DNA from 2 places in the Cellulomonas sp. NS3 genome. Region 1 is predicted to be linked to the other one. Evidence: riboswitches for the same ligand, from Rfam matches in the RefSeq annotation. Region 1 holds a riboswitch; the other holds the start of a gene.
What was found. A riboswitch is a leader RNA that binds a small molecule or an ion and turns the genes downstream of it on or off. The one in region 1 is predicted to bind cyclic di-GMP.
Positions count from the first base shown of each region.

Region 2: another riboswitch for cyclic di-GMP. It lies ahead of NXY84_RS08265 (hypothetical protein); the one in region 1 lies ahead of NXY84_RS21710 (PKD domain-containing protein).

Region 1 is NZ_CP103289.1:473,808-478,947, forward strand. Features, by position in the region: gene NXY84_RS02195 (PQQ-dependent sugar dehydrogenase) at 1-867, shown strand, start outside; gene NXY84_RS21710 (PKD domain-containing protein) at 954-3,035, opposite strand; cyclic di-GMP riboswitch class I at 3,084-3,158, opposite strand; gene NXY84_RS02205 (glycoside hydrolase family 26 protein) at 3,731-5,140, shown strand, end outside.
Region 2 is NZ_CP103289.1:1,795,734-1,800,873, reverse strand. Features, by position in the region: tRNA gene NXY84_RS08290 (tRNA-Pro) at 203-276, opposite strand; tRNA gene NXY84_RS08285 (tRNA-Gly) at 402-475, shown strand; gene NXY84_RS08280 (LysR family transcriptional regulator ArgP) at 483-1,367, opposite strand; gene NXY84_RS08275 (LysE/ArgO family amino acid transporter) at 1,466-2,080, shown strand; gene NXY84_RS08270 (SGNH/GDSL hydrolase family protein) at 2,144-2,773, shown strand; cyclic di-GMP riboswitch class I at 3,096-3,170, shown strand; gene NXY84_RS08265 (hypothetical protein) at 3,185-4,147, shown strand; gene cysK (cysteine synthase A) at 4,771-5,140, shown strand, end outside.

The sequences.
Region 1 (5,140 bases):
CGCCTGAGCTGGTCGGTGATCCGGGTGCACGACCAGCACACGCACCCCTTCCTCGCCCCGGCGCCCGGCAACGAGCTCACGTTCACCGCTCCGGGGCCCGAGGACCTCGCGGCCGCGGCCAACAGCTACCTCCGGGTCAGCCTGACCGCGACGGACTCGCAGGGCGTCTCCACGACCGTCACGCGCGACCTGCAGCCGCAGAAGGTCGCCGTGACGCTCGCGACGGCGCCGGCCGGCCGGACGCTCACGGTCAACGGGCAGACCGTGACCGGCCCGACGACGTTGACCTCCTGGGCGGGCTTCGACCTGCGGCTCGGCGTGCCGGCGCAGACCGACGCCCAGGGCGTCCCGTTCGTGCTCGACCGATGGTCGGACGGCTCGACCGCGGGCGACCGGGTGTGGCGGACCCCCGCCACGGCGACGACCCTGACGGCGACCCTCACGCAGCGCGGGCTGCTCGGCACCTACTTCGACAACGCCGACCTCACGGGCACGAGCGTCACGCGCGTCGACCCGACGGTCGGCTTCCGCTGGGGGGCCGCCGCGCCCGTCGCCGGCATCGGCGCCGACACCTTCTCCGTGCGGTGGACCGGCTCCGTCGTGCCCCGGCACACCCAGACGTACACGTTCGCGACGACGAGCGACGACGGGGTGCGGCTGTGGGTCGACGGGCGGCTGATCATCGACCAGTGGACCCGGCACGCGCCGCGCGTCGACACCGGGACGGTCGCCCTGACGGCGGGGCAGGCCGTGCCCGTCCGGCTCGAGTACTTCGACGACCGGCTCGACGCGACCATCCAGCTGCGCTGGTCGAGCGCGTCGCAGGTGTCGGAGATCGTGCCGGCGAGCCAGCTGCGCCCGCGCTGAGCGGAGGCGCCGGGCCGCTCCGGGAAGGGAGCGGCCCGGCGCCGCGGGGCAGGTCGCGTGCGCCCGCGACCTGCCCGGCCGGCTGCTCAGCGCGGCGTCGTGAACGAGCGCACCGGCCCGTACAGCGTGCCCTGCGCGTTCGTGGCGACGACCCGGTAGTAGTACGTCGTGCGCGGCGCGAGACCCGTCACGAGGTTGCTCGCGACCGTCTTCTCGTAGGTCAGCGCGGGCAGCGTCGTGACCGGCGAGGACGTGCCGAGCGCGGTCGTCCGGCCCCACTCGATCCACGCCGTGGTGGTGAGCCGGTGCGGGTGCACCTGCGCCTTGAAGGTCGTCGACGTGGACGTCGACGAGGCCGTGAACTGGTTCGATGACGTCGGCGCGCCCGCGGTCTCGAACGTGCGGGTCAGCTCGGTGGTGCCGGCCGGCGACGTGATGGTCGCCTTCCAGTAGTAGGTCGTCCCGGGCCGGATCCCGGCGATGGGCTGGCTCGTGGTCTTCACGTACGGCACGGCCGGCACGTCGACCGTCGAGTCGCCCCCGAGGTACTCGAGCGTCCGCCCGTACTGGAAGCGCACGGTGCCCGCGTACCCGTGCAGGTCGACCCACGCGTAGAGCGTCGCCGAGGTGTCCGTGACGTCCTTCTGGTCGAGCGTCCCGGTCGGGGGCTCCGCCGCGGTGATCGCGACCGAGTCGGTGCTCGTGCCGCCCGCGGTGTCGGTGACGGTGAGCCGTGCGCTGTGGTCGCCCGGGCCGAACACGTGCCTGAGGGTCGACGGCGGTGCTCCCGTGCCGCTCTCGGTGGTCCCGTCCCCGTAGGTCAGCGACCAGCTCGCGACGTGCTCCCCGGCCCCGCCACGCGCGCCCGACGAGCGCGACGCGTCGAACGTGACCGTCAGGGGCGCCGTCCCGTGCGTCGTGGACGCCTGCAGGAACGCCGACGGGCGGGTGTGCGTCGCCGGGGAGTCGGCGATGTCCGCGAACGCCTCGAGCGAGCTCGGCGTCGAGTCCACGAACCACGAGCAGCTGCCGTGGTGGTGGAAGTACAGGACCGCGGTGACCTCGGGCCACGACTCGAGCGTCGCCATGGACTCGCGCAGCCACGCGGCCTTGCGGCCGGGCACCGCGGGGTCCTCGACCGAGCCCCACTCGGCGATGACGAGCTCCTTGCCGTGCGCCTGACCGAAGGCCCGGAACGCCGACGCGGTGCGGGACATCGACGCCCACGCCGTCTGGCCGTTCGTCGAGCACCCGAACCAGTTGTAGGCGTCGAGCGCGATCTGGTCGACGACGTCGTCGCCGGGGTACAGCGCGTCGGCGCTCACGGCCGCGTACGGCGCGAAGGGCGTCGGCGTCACGATCCACGTCCACACGGCGTTCGTCACGCCCTGCGCGCGGAACACCTCGACGTAGTGGCGGAACGCGGCGCGGTAGTCGGCCGCGTCGCCGAATCCGGGGGAGTAGTCGGGCTCGTGCTGGAACGACACGTACATCGGCACGCGCAGGGCCTTGACGGCGTCGGCGTGCTGGACGATCTGCGCGTCGTGGGCGCCGCTCGCGACGGCGGCCCACGAGATCTTGGTGCCGTCGATCTTCTTCGACGACACCGAGAGCATCGGCGTGCGGCCGCGCTGGACCGTCGTGGTGAGCGGCGTCGACGGCAGCTCGTCCCACAGGCTGTACCAGCGGTGCACGTCGAGCTTGCGCCCGACCGACGCCTCGAACGCCGAGACGGCGGCGTCGACGCTCGGGTGCGTGCCCCGCGCGACCGACGCGCCGAAGAGCAGGCCGTCGTCCGGGGTCAGGGCGTCCTCGGCCCAGTCGTTCGCGGCGTCGGCGCCCGGCTTCGGGGTGGCGTCGGGGGTGGGCTCGGACGGCCCGGGCGTGGGGCTGAGCGTCGGGTCGGCCGTGGGCGAGGGGCTGAGCGTCGGCTCGGCCGAGGGAGTGGGCGTGGGTGACGCCGTGGGCGTCGGTTCGGCCGTGGGCGAGACCGTCGGCGCCGGTGACGGCTCGACGACGTGGCGGCTGGCGGCGGTCGACGGCGGCACGACGGCCGCCGTGAGCAGACCCGCGAGCGCGGCCGTCGCCACGACGGCGCGTGCGGTGCGGCTGCGCGCGGCGCGGGTGGCGGCGGTGCGGGTGGAGGCGGTGCGGGTGGGCGCGGGCACGGTGCGGCCCTGCGCAGGGAGGCGGCGTTGCACGGGGATCCCCTGTCGTTCGGCAGCCTGGCGGACCGCATGGGCCCCATGGCTTTGCGTCCCTGCCTCGCGGCAGGTTTGCCTTTTCGTGGACTCGTCGAGCGTACGTGCGCCGTTCGTGTTAATCCAGTCACATAAACCGGACCAAGGGGACGCGTGTGCGCGCCGGCGATGACTCACGTGCACCCGGGCAATTCGGATATACGACCGTGTTCCGTGCAGGGTTCTTGCTCTTTCGAGTGATTCCTGTGCACCATGAGGACCTACCGCACAGGGCTTCCGGGGGGAACCGAGTTCGGCGCCGCAGGCCGGCGCCGAGGTTGGGCCGTCTGGCGCGGTCGCCGCCGCACGCAGGGCAGGGCGACACGGCAGGGGACACGTCCCCCCACGGTCCCGGTAACCCGCGGCGACGCTGTCTCTCACCCATCGTCGCAGGTCAGCACGGTCTGTCGCCGTGCTGGAGCAGGACACGCACCGCGACACGGACGTCGCGCTCCGGCACGGCCGGGCCTCGGGAGGGGCTCCGCGCCATGTCGAACGCGACGGCCGCACATCCGTGCGTCTGCGCTCACGCCCGACGAGCACACGTGCTCACGACCCGCACGCAGTCCGGACCGCACGACCCGGGCGCGCCGTGAAGACCATCGCCGTGGAGGCACCCGCAGATGTTTTCCGACTATCCGTTCAAGTTCACGCGCCGCCATCGCGTGCTCGCTTCTGTGATCACCGTCTCACTTCTTGCCGTCGGCGCCATTGCGCTGCTGTCCCCGCAGGGCCAGTACGTGTGGAACGGGCCGAGCGCGACCGAGGTGGCCCTCCAGACCGAGCAGGCGCGCTCGCGCGACCTCAGCTCCCAGCTCGAGGAGATGGAGGCGAAGCTCAGCGCGCCGCGGCCCCAGGTCGGCGACACGGTCCAGCTCGCCCGCGCGGAGGACCTGAAGAAGCAGATCACCGAGCTCGAGGCGAAGCTCGTGCAGACGCAGCAGGAGCTCGGTCGCGCGGAGGCCGAGGCGGCGGAGCAGAAGGACGCCGCGAACCTCGTCAACGGCACGCTCAAGGCCACGCGCGAGCGCCAGAACGCCGCGACCAAGGTCGCGACCGCGCAGATCGCGGACCTCAAGAAGCAGCTCGGTGAGCTCACCTACAAGGTGCAGAACCCCAAGGGCCACCAGGCGCCCCCGGTCACCGCGTCGATGACCAAGGCGGACATCATCGCGGCGAGCCAGCTCTTCGGCCTCTACACGACGCAGAGCCCGTTCGACTACGGCGAGTTCAACGGCGTGCAGGCGGCCGTGAACCGCGACGCCGACGTCAGCGGCTACTTCCAGTCGTGGGACACCGACTTCCGTCCGGACGCCGTCCAGCAGGCGTGGAGCCGCGGCCAGATCCCGCTGCTCACGTGGGAGAGCCAGAGCCAGGTCGGTGCCATCTCTGCGGAGGCGCCCGAGTACTCGCTCGGCTCGATCATCAACGGCCAGCACGACGAGTACCTGCGCAAGTACGCCCGCGACATCGCCGCGACCGGCCTCCCGCTCGTCCTGCGCTTCAACCACGAGATGAACGGGACCTGGTACCCGTGGTCCGAGGTCCGCGGGTGGGACGGCAAGAGCATCAACGGGAACAAGAAGGGCGAGTACGTGCAGATGTGGCGGCACGTGCACGACATCTTCACGCAGGAGGGCGCGAACCAGTACGTCGCGTGGCTCTGGGCCCCGAACCGCGTCAACAAGATCCCGAGCCAGCCCGACCCGGTGAACTTCTACCCCGGTGACGAGTACGTCGACTGGATCGGCATGTCGGGCTACTACCGCCCGGGCGACCCGGAGCCGACGTTCGACAACACCTACGGCCAGACGCTCCCGCTGCTGCGTGCCGCGTCCTCGACCAGGCCGATCTTCCTCGCGGAGATCGGGGCGACCGAGGAGGGTGGCCACAAGGTCGAGTGGATCACCAGCCTCTTCGAGGGTCTCGCCAGGCCCGAGAACGCCGACATCAACGGCTTCGGCTGGTTCAGCCTCGCCGTGACGTCCGGTGGCGAGGGCGAGGGGCGCACGACGAACGACTGGCGGCTCGAC
Region 2 (5,140 bases), 1.3 Mb from region 1:
CTCCAACTGGTCGGGGCGGGCGCCGGCGACTCCGGCGATCTCCGGGGCCGACGCGCGGCCCCGCGCCAGGCAGCCCGGCAGGTGACCGCACGCTGGCGACCCTCGATCCTACGTCACCCGCTCCGACGCCCCAAGCCGCCAGGTCACGCGCGCGGACCGCCCGGTCGGCGCAGGACGTCGCGGGCCTGGCCGGCCGCACGAGTCGGGATGGCGGGATTCGAACCCACGACCTTCCGCTCCCAAAGCGGACGCGCTACCAACCTGCGCCACATCCCGTGCGGGCCGAGTCTAGTGGCGCCGCGGGCGGGCAGGGCCGCGCGGGCCGGGGCGGGACGGGCGCGTCGCACGGCGCTGCGCGGAGCCGCTAACCTGGGGCCGCTGGTCCGGCGTGAGCCGGCCGTGCGGGTGTAGCTCAATGGTAGAGCCCCAGTCTTCCAAACTGGCTACGCGAGTTCGATTCTCGTCACCCGCTCCACCCCTGCCTACCGGCGCAGCTCGACGCCCGCGTGGTCGACGACGCGCCCCGTCAGCACCCCCAGCCAGTGCGAGCCGACCTTCCAGTGCTGCCAGTACAGCGGCACGTCGAGGTGGTGCCCCGCGGCGAGCTCGACGAGGTCGCCCCGCGAGACGCCGGCCCGTGCGGCCTGCTCGGGCACCATCCCCCAGCCCAGACCGCGCGCGACCAGCTCGACGAACGCGTGGTTCGACGGCACGAGGTGCCGCGGCGGGTCGACGCGGCGCCCGGTGACCTGCGCCGCGAAGCGGTCCTGCAGCGCGTCCTTGCCGGTGAATGCGAGCAGCGGGGCACGCCCGAGCGCCTCGGGCGCCGGCCCGTCCGGGAGCCACCGCGCGACGAAGCCCGGGGCGGCGACGGCGAGGTACCGCATGTCGCCGAGGTGGTGCACGCGGCAGCCCTGCACGGGGGCGCTGTCGGTCGTCACCGCGGCCATGACCGAGCCCTCGCGCAGCAGCGCCGCCGAGTGGTCCTGGTCCTCGCGGCGCACGTCGAGCAGGACGTGCGCCGGGAGGCCCGCGAGCACCGGCGGGAACCACGTGGACAGCGAGTCGGCGTTGACGGCGATCGCGAGCCGGACGTGCGCGTCCGGGTCGTCGCCCCCGAGGACGCCCGCGGCCTCCGCCTCCAGCACGCTCCACTCGCGCGCGAGGCGGAGCAGGGCGCGGCCCGGGACGGTGGGCTCGCACGGCCGGGCCCGCCGCACGACGACGTGGCCGGCGGCCCGCTCGAGCGCCTTGATGCGCTGGCTCACGGCGGACGGCGTGACGTTCAGCGCCCGCGCCGCGCCCTCGAAGCTGCCCTCGTCGACCACGGCGGCGAGCGCCTTGAGCTGCGCGGGGTCCAGGTCCATGAAGCGATGCTAACGATCCGTGCGGATGATTCGCTGGTCTGCACGCGCCAGGCTGCCTACCGTCGGGCCATGGCTTCCTCGCACCTCCGGGCCCACCCGTGAGCGCCTCCGCGCCCGCCGACGCGCTCGTCGGCCTCGTGACGGGCCTCGGCCTCATCGTGGCGATCGGCGCGCAGAACGCGTTCGTGCTCCGGCAGGGCCTGCGCCGCGAGCACGTGCTCGGCGTCGTGCTGGTGTGCGCGCTCGCCGACGCCGCGCTCGTCACCGCGGGCGTCGCCGGACTGGGACCGGTGCTCACGGCTCACGAGACGGTCATGACCGCCGTGCGGTACGGCGGTGCGGCGTTCCTCGGCTGGTTCGCGATCAGCGCCGCACGCCGCGCGCTGCGGCCCGCGACGCTGCAGCCCGCCGCGGACGACGCCCCGGGCGGACGCGCCCGCGTGCTGCTCACGTGCGCCGCCCTGACGTTCCTCAACCCGCACGTGTACCTCGACACCGTGGTGCTGCTCGGCTCGGTCGCGCACCAGCAGGACCGGCCGTGGGCCTTCGCCGCCGGGGCGGTCGCCGCGAGCATCGGCTGGTTCGTCACGCTCGGCTTCGGGGCGGGCCGGCTCGCCCCGCTGTTCGCGCGGCCGCGCGCGTGGCAGGTCCTCGACGCCCTCGTCGCGGTCGTGATGGCGGCGCTCGCGGTCTCGCTCGTGGTCGCCGCCTGACCGGCCTCGTCGACGGCGCCCGACCGGCTTGTCCGTCCCGGGCGCCTGTGCTGCACTCCGGGCATGACGCTTCTCGAGGCGGGCGACCGCATCCTCTTGACCGGCGACTCCATCACCGACGGGGGCCGCGACCGCCGCGACCCGGCGAGCCTCGGGCACGGGTACGCGATGCTCGTCGCCGCGCTCGCCGGCGCGCGGCGGCCCGACCTGGGCCTGACGTTCCTCAACCGCGGGGTCGGCGGGGACACCGCGCGCCAGCTGCGGGACCGCTGGGAGGCCGACGCCCTCGCGCTCGAGCCGACGGTGATCTCGGTGCTCGTCGGCATCAACGACACGTGGCGCCGCTACGACGCGGGTCGCTCCACGTCGGTCGACGCGTACGAGGAGGACTACCGCGCGATGCTCGACTCCGCGCGCGACCGCCTCGGCGCACGTCTGGTGCTCGTCGAGCCGTTCGTCGTGCCCGTCGAGGAGGCGCAGCACGGCTGGCGCGAGGACCTCGACCCGCGCATCGGGGTCGTCCGCCGGCTCGCCGCGGAGTTCCGCGCGACGCTCGTGCCGGCCGACGGCCTGTTCGCCGCAGCCTCCGTCCGCACCACGCCGGCCGCGTGGGCGTACGACGGCGTGCACCCCACCCCCGCCGGGCACGGCCTGCTCGCCCAGGCGTGGCTCGACGCCCTCGGGCTCCGCTGAGGGCCCTGCAGGGGCACCGGCGGACGAGCGCCCGCACCACCCCTCCGGGTGCACCCGTCCGTGAATGCGACGGCGCTGTCGATATCGACCGCAAACGGATGTTCCGGACTCCTCGCGACCGCGGCGTGGAGCCGTTCCGAAACTTGTCGAAAACAACGCCTTCTTGCGCATTCTCACGCCCGTGACCTGCACGATCGCCCCGATCCGCACGGGCCGATATCACCGACACCGGAGCGCCGCCGCCCGGTCGGCGATCTTTCACCCGCCTGCCGTGCGCTGTGACTCTTGTCGCACGCGGTCGCGACCGCATACGGTCCTCCTGTCCACGAAAAGGCAAAGCTGCCGCGAGGCAGTGACGCAAAGCCATGGGACCCACGAGGTTCGCCAGGCTGCCGAACGACGGAGAATCCAGTGCTCAATGCAGTCCGTAGCTTCCGCGCGCCCATCGACGCCACGGCCGGTCGTGACGACCGCCGCACGTCCCGCCGCCGGGCCCGCTCGCTCGCCCTCGTCGCCGGCCTGAGCGTCGCCGCGACGCTCGCCGCGACCGTCCCCGCGTCGGCCGTCGGCGTCGCGCCGACCGCGCTCGACATCCCGGTCCTCAGCAACGCCGGTCCCGACACGACGGGCGTGCCGGCCGGCACGGTCCTCAAGGTCGTCACCGGTGACCTGGTCGTCACCACGCCGGGCGCCGTCGTCGACGCGGTCGACGTCCGCGGGTTCATCAAGGTCAAGGCGCCGAACGTCACGATCAAGCGCTCGATCGTCCGCGGCCGCCCGATCACCGGCAGCTTCGGCCTCATCACCAACGATCTCGGGGCGCACCCCTTCACGGTCGAGGACAGCGAGCTGGTCGCGACCGAGGCCTCGCCGTGGATCAACGGGATCATCGGCCACAACTTCACGGTCCGCCGCACCGAGATCGCCAACGTCATCGACTCGGTCCACATCACCGGCTCGAACGTGCTCGTCGAGAGCTCGTGGCTCCACGCCAACCTGTTCTACGCGCAGGACCCGAACCAGAAGGGCGGCCCGAGCCACGCCGACAGCGTGCAGATCCAGGGCGGCTCGAACATCCGGATCGTGCGCAACAACATCGAGGGTGCGTACTCCTCCGCCGTCCAGACGACGCAGGACCGCGCCGCGGTGTCCGACGTGACCATCCGCGACAACCGGATCGGCGGCGGTGGGTGCACCGTCAACGTGGCGTACGGCAGCCGCCCGGCCATCGTGGGTCTCGCCGTCACGAACAACGTCTTCCGGCTCGACACGCGGCACACGCGCTGCGCGATCATCGCCCCGAGCACGAACACGATCGGGAACGTCGACAACTACTTCACGGACGGCGCGGCGGTGAAGATCTCCCGCGGCTGACGCAGGACGGCACGGCCTCTCGCTGAGGGGGCACGCACGGCGAGCGGTGCACGGGTCTCCCGTGCACCGCTCGTCGTGCGTCGTGCGTCGTGCGTCGTGCGTCGTGCGTCGTGCGTCGTGCGTCGTGCGTCGTGCGCCGTGCGCCGCGAGTCGTGCGTCTGTGTCGCGGCACCGTCGCGGGTGATGTCCCGCGCCTCGGGCATGCTTTGCACCGCGGGGACGTTGTCGATAGCGTCAGCGCGTCCATGACCGACCGGGAGGAGAGGTGACCGTGCTGCTCCGCCGCGCGTCCGTCACCGCCCTGGTCCCGTGCGAGGCCTCGTGCGCCCGGCTCGACCGGGTCGCCGCCGCCTGCTGTCGCTGTCACTAGAGCGCTGGCCGCTCCCGCTGCCCCGGCAGCGGGAGGCCCGCACGGGCACATCCCCCCGCGCCAGCGCTCGCCCCACGCGCCGCCCCGGTTGTTCCCGGCGCTCGGCGGTTCCCCGGCAGCGTGCCCTGCGCCCTGCCGCCCGGCCGGACGACGAGCCCACCCCCCGGCGCGCGACCCCGGAGCCCTCCCGGTCCCCCGGCTCACCTCCCCCACCCCGCCACGCCCCCCGTGGCCCCGCACAGACGAGGACGACATGGCCCGCATCTACGACGACGCGACGCAGCTCATCGGCAACACCCCCCTGGTCCGCATCAACAAGCTGACCGAGGGCGCCGGTGCCACGGTGGTCGGCAAGCTCGAGTTCTACAACCCGGCGAGCTCGGTCAAGGACCGCATCGGCGTCGCGATCATCGACGCCGCCGAGGCGTCGGGCGAGCTGCCCGCGGGCGGCACGATCGTCGAGGCGACCAGCGGCAACACCGGCATCGCGCTCGCGTTCGTCGGCGCGGCTCGCGGGTACAAGGTCGTCCTGACGATGCCCGAGACCATGTCGAAGGAGCGCCGGGCGCTGCTGCGGGCGTACGGCGCCGAGCTCATCCTGACGCCCGGCTCCGAGGGCATGA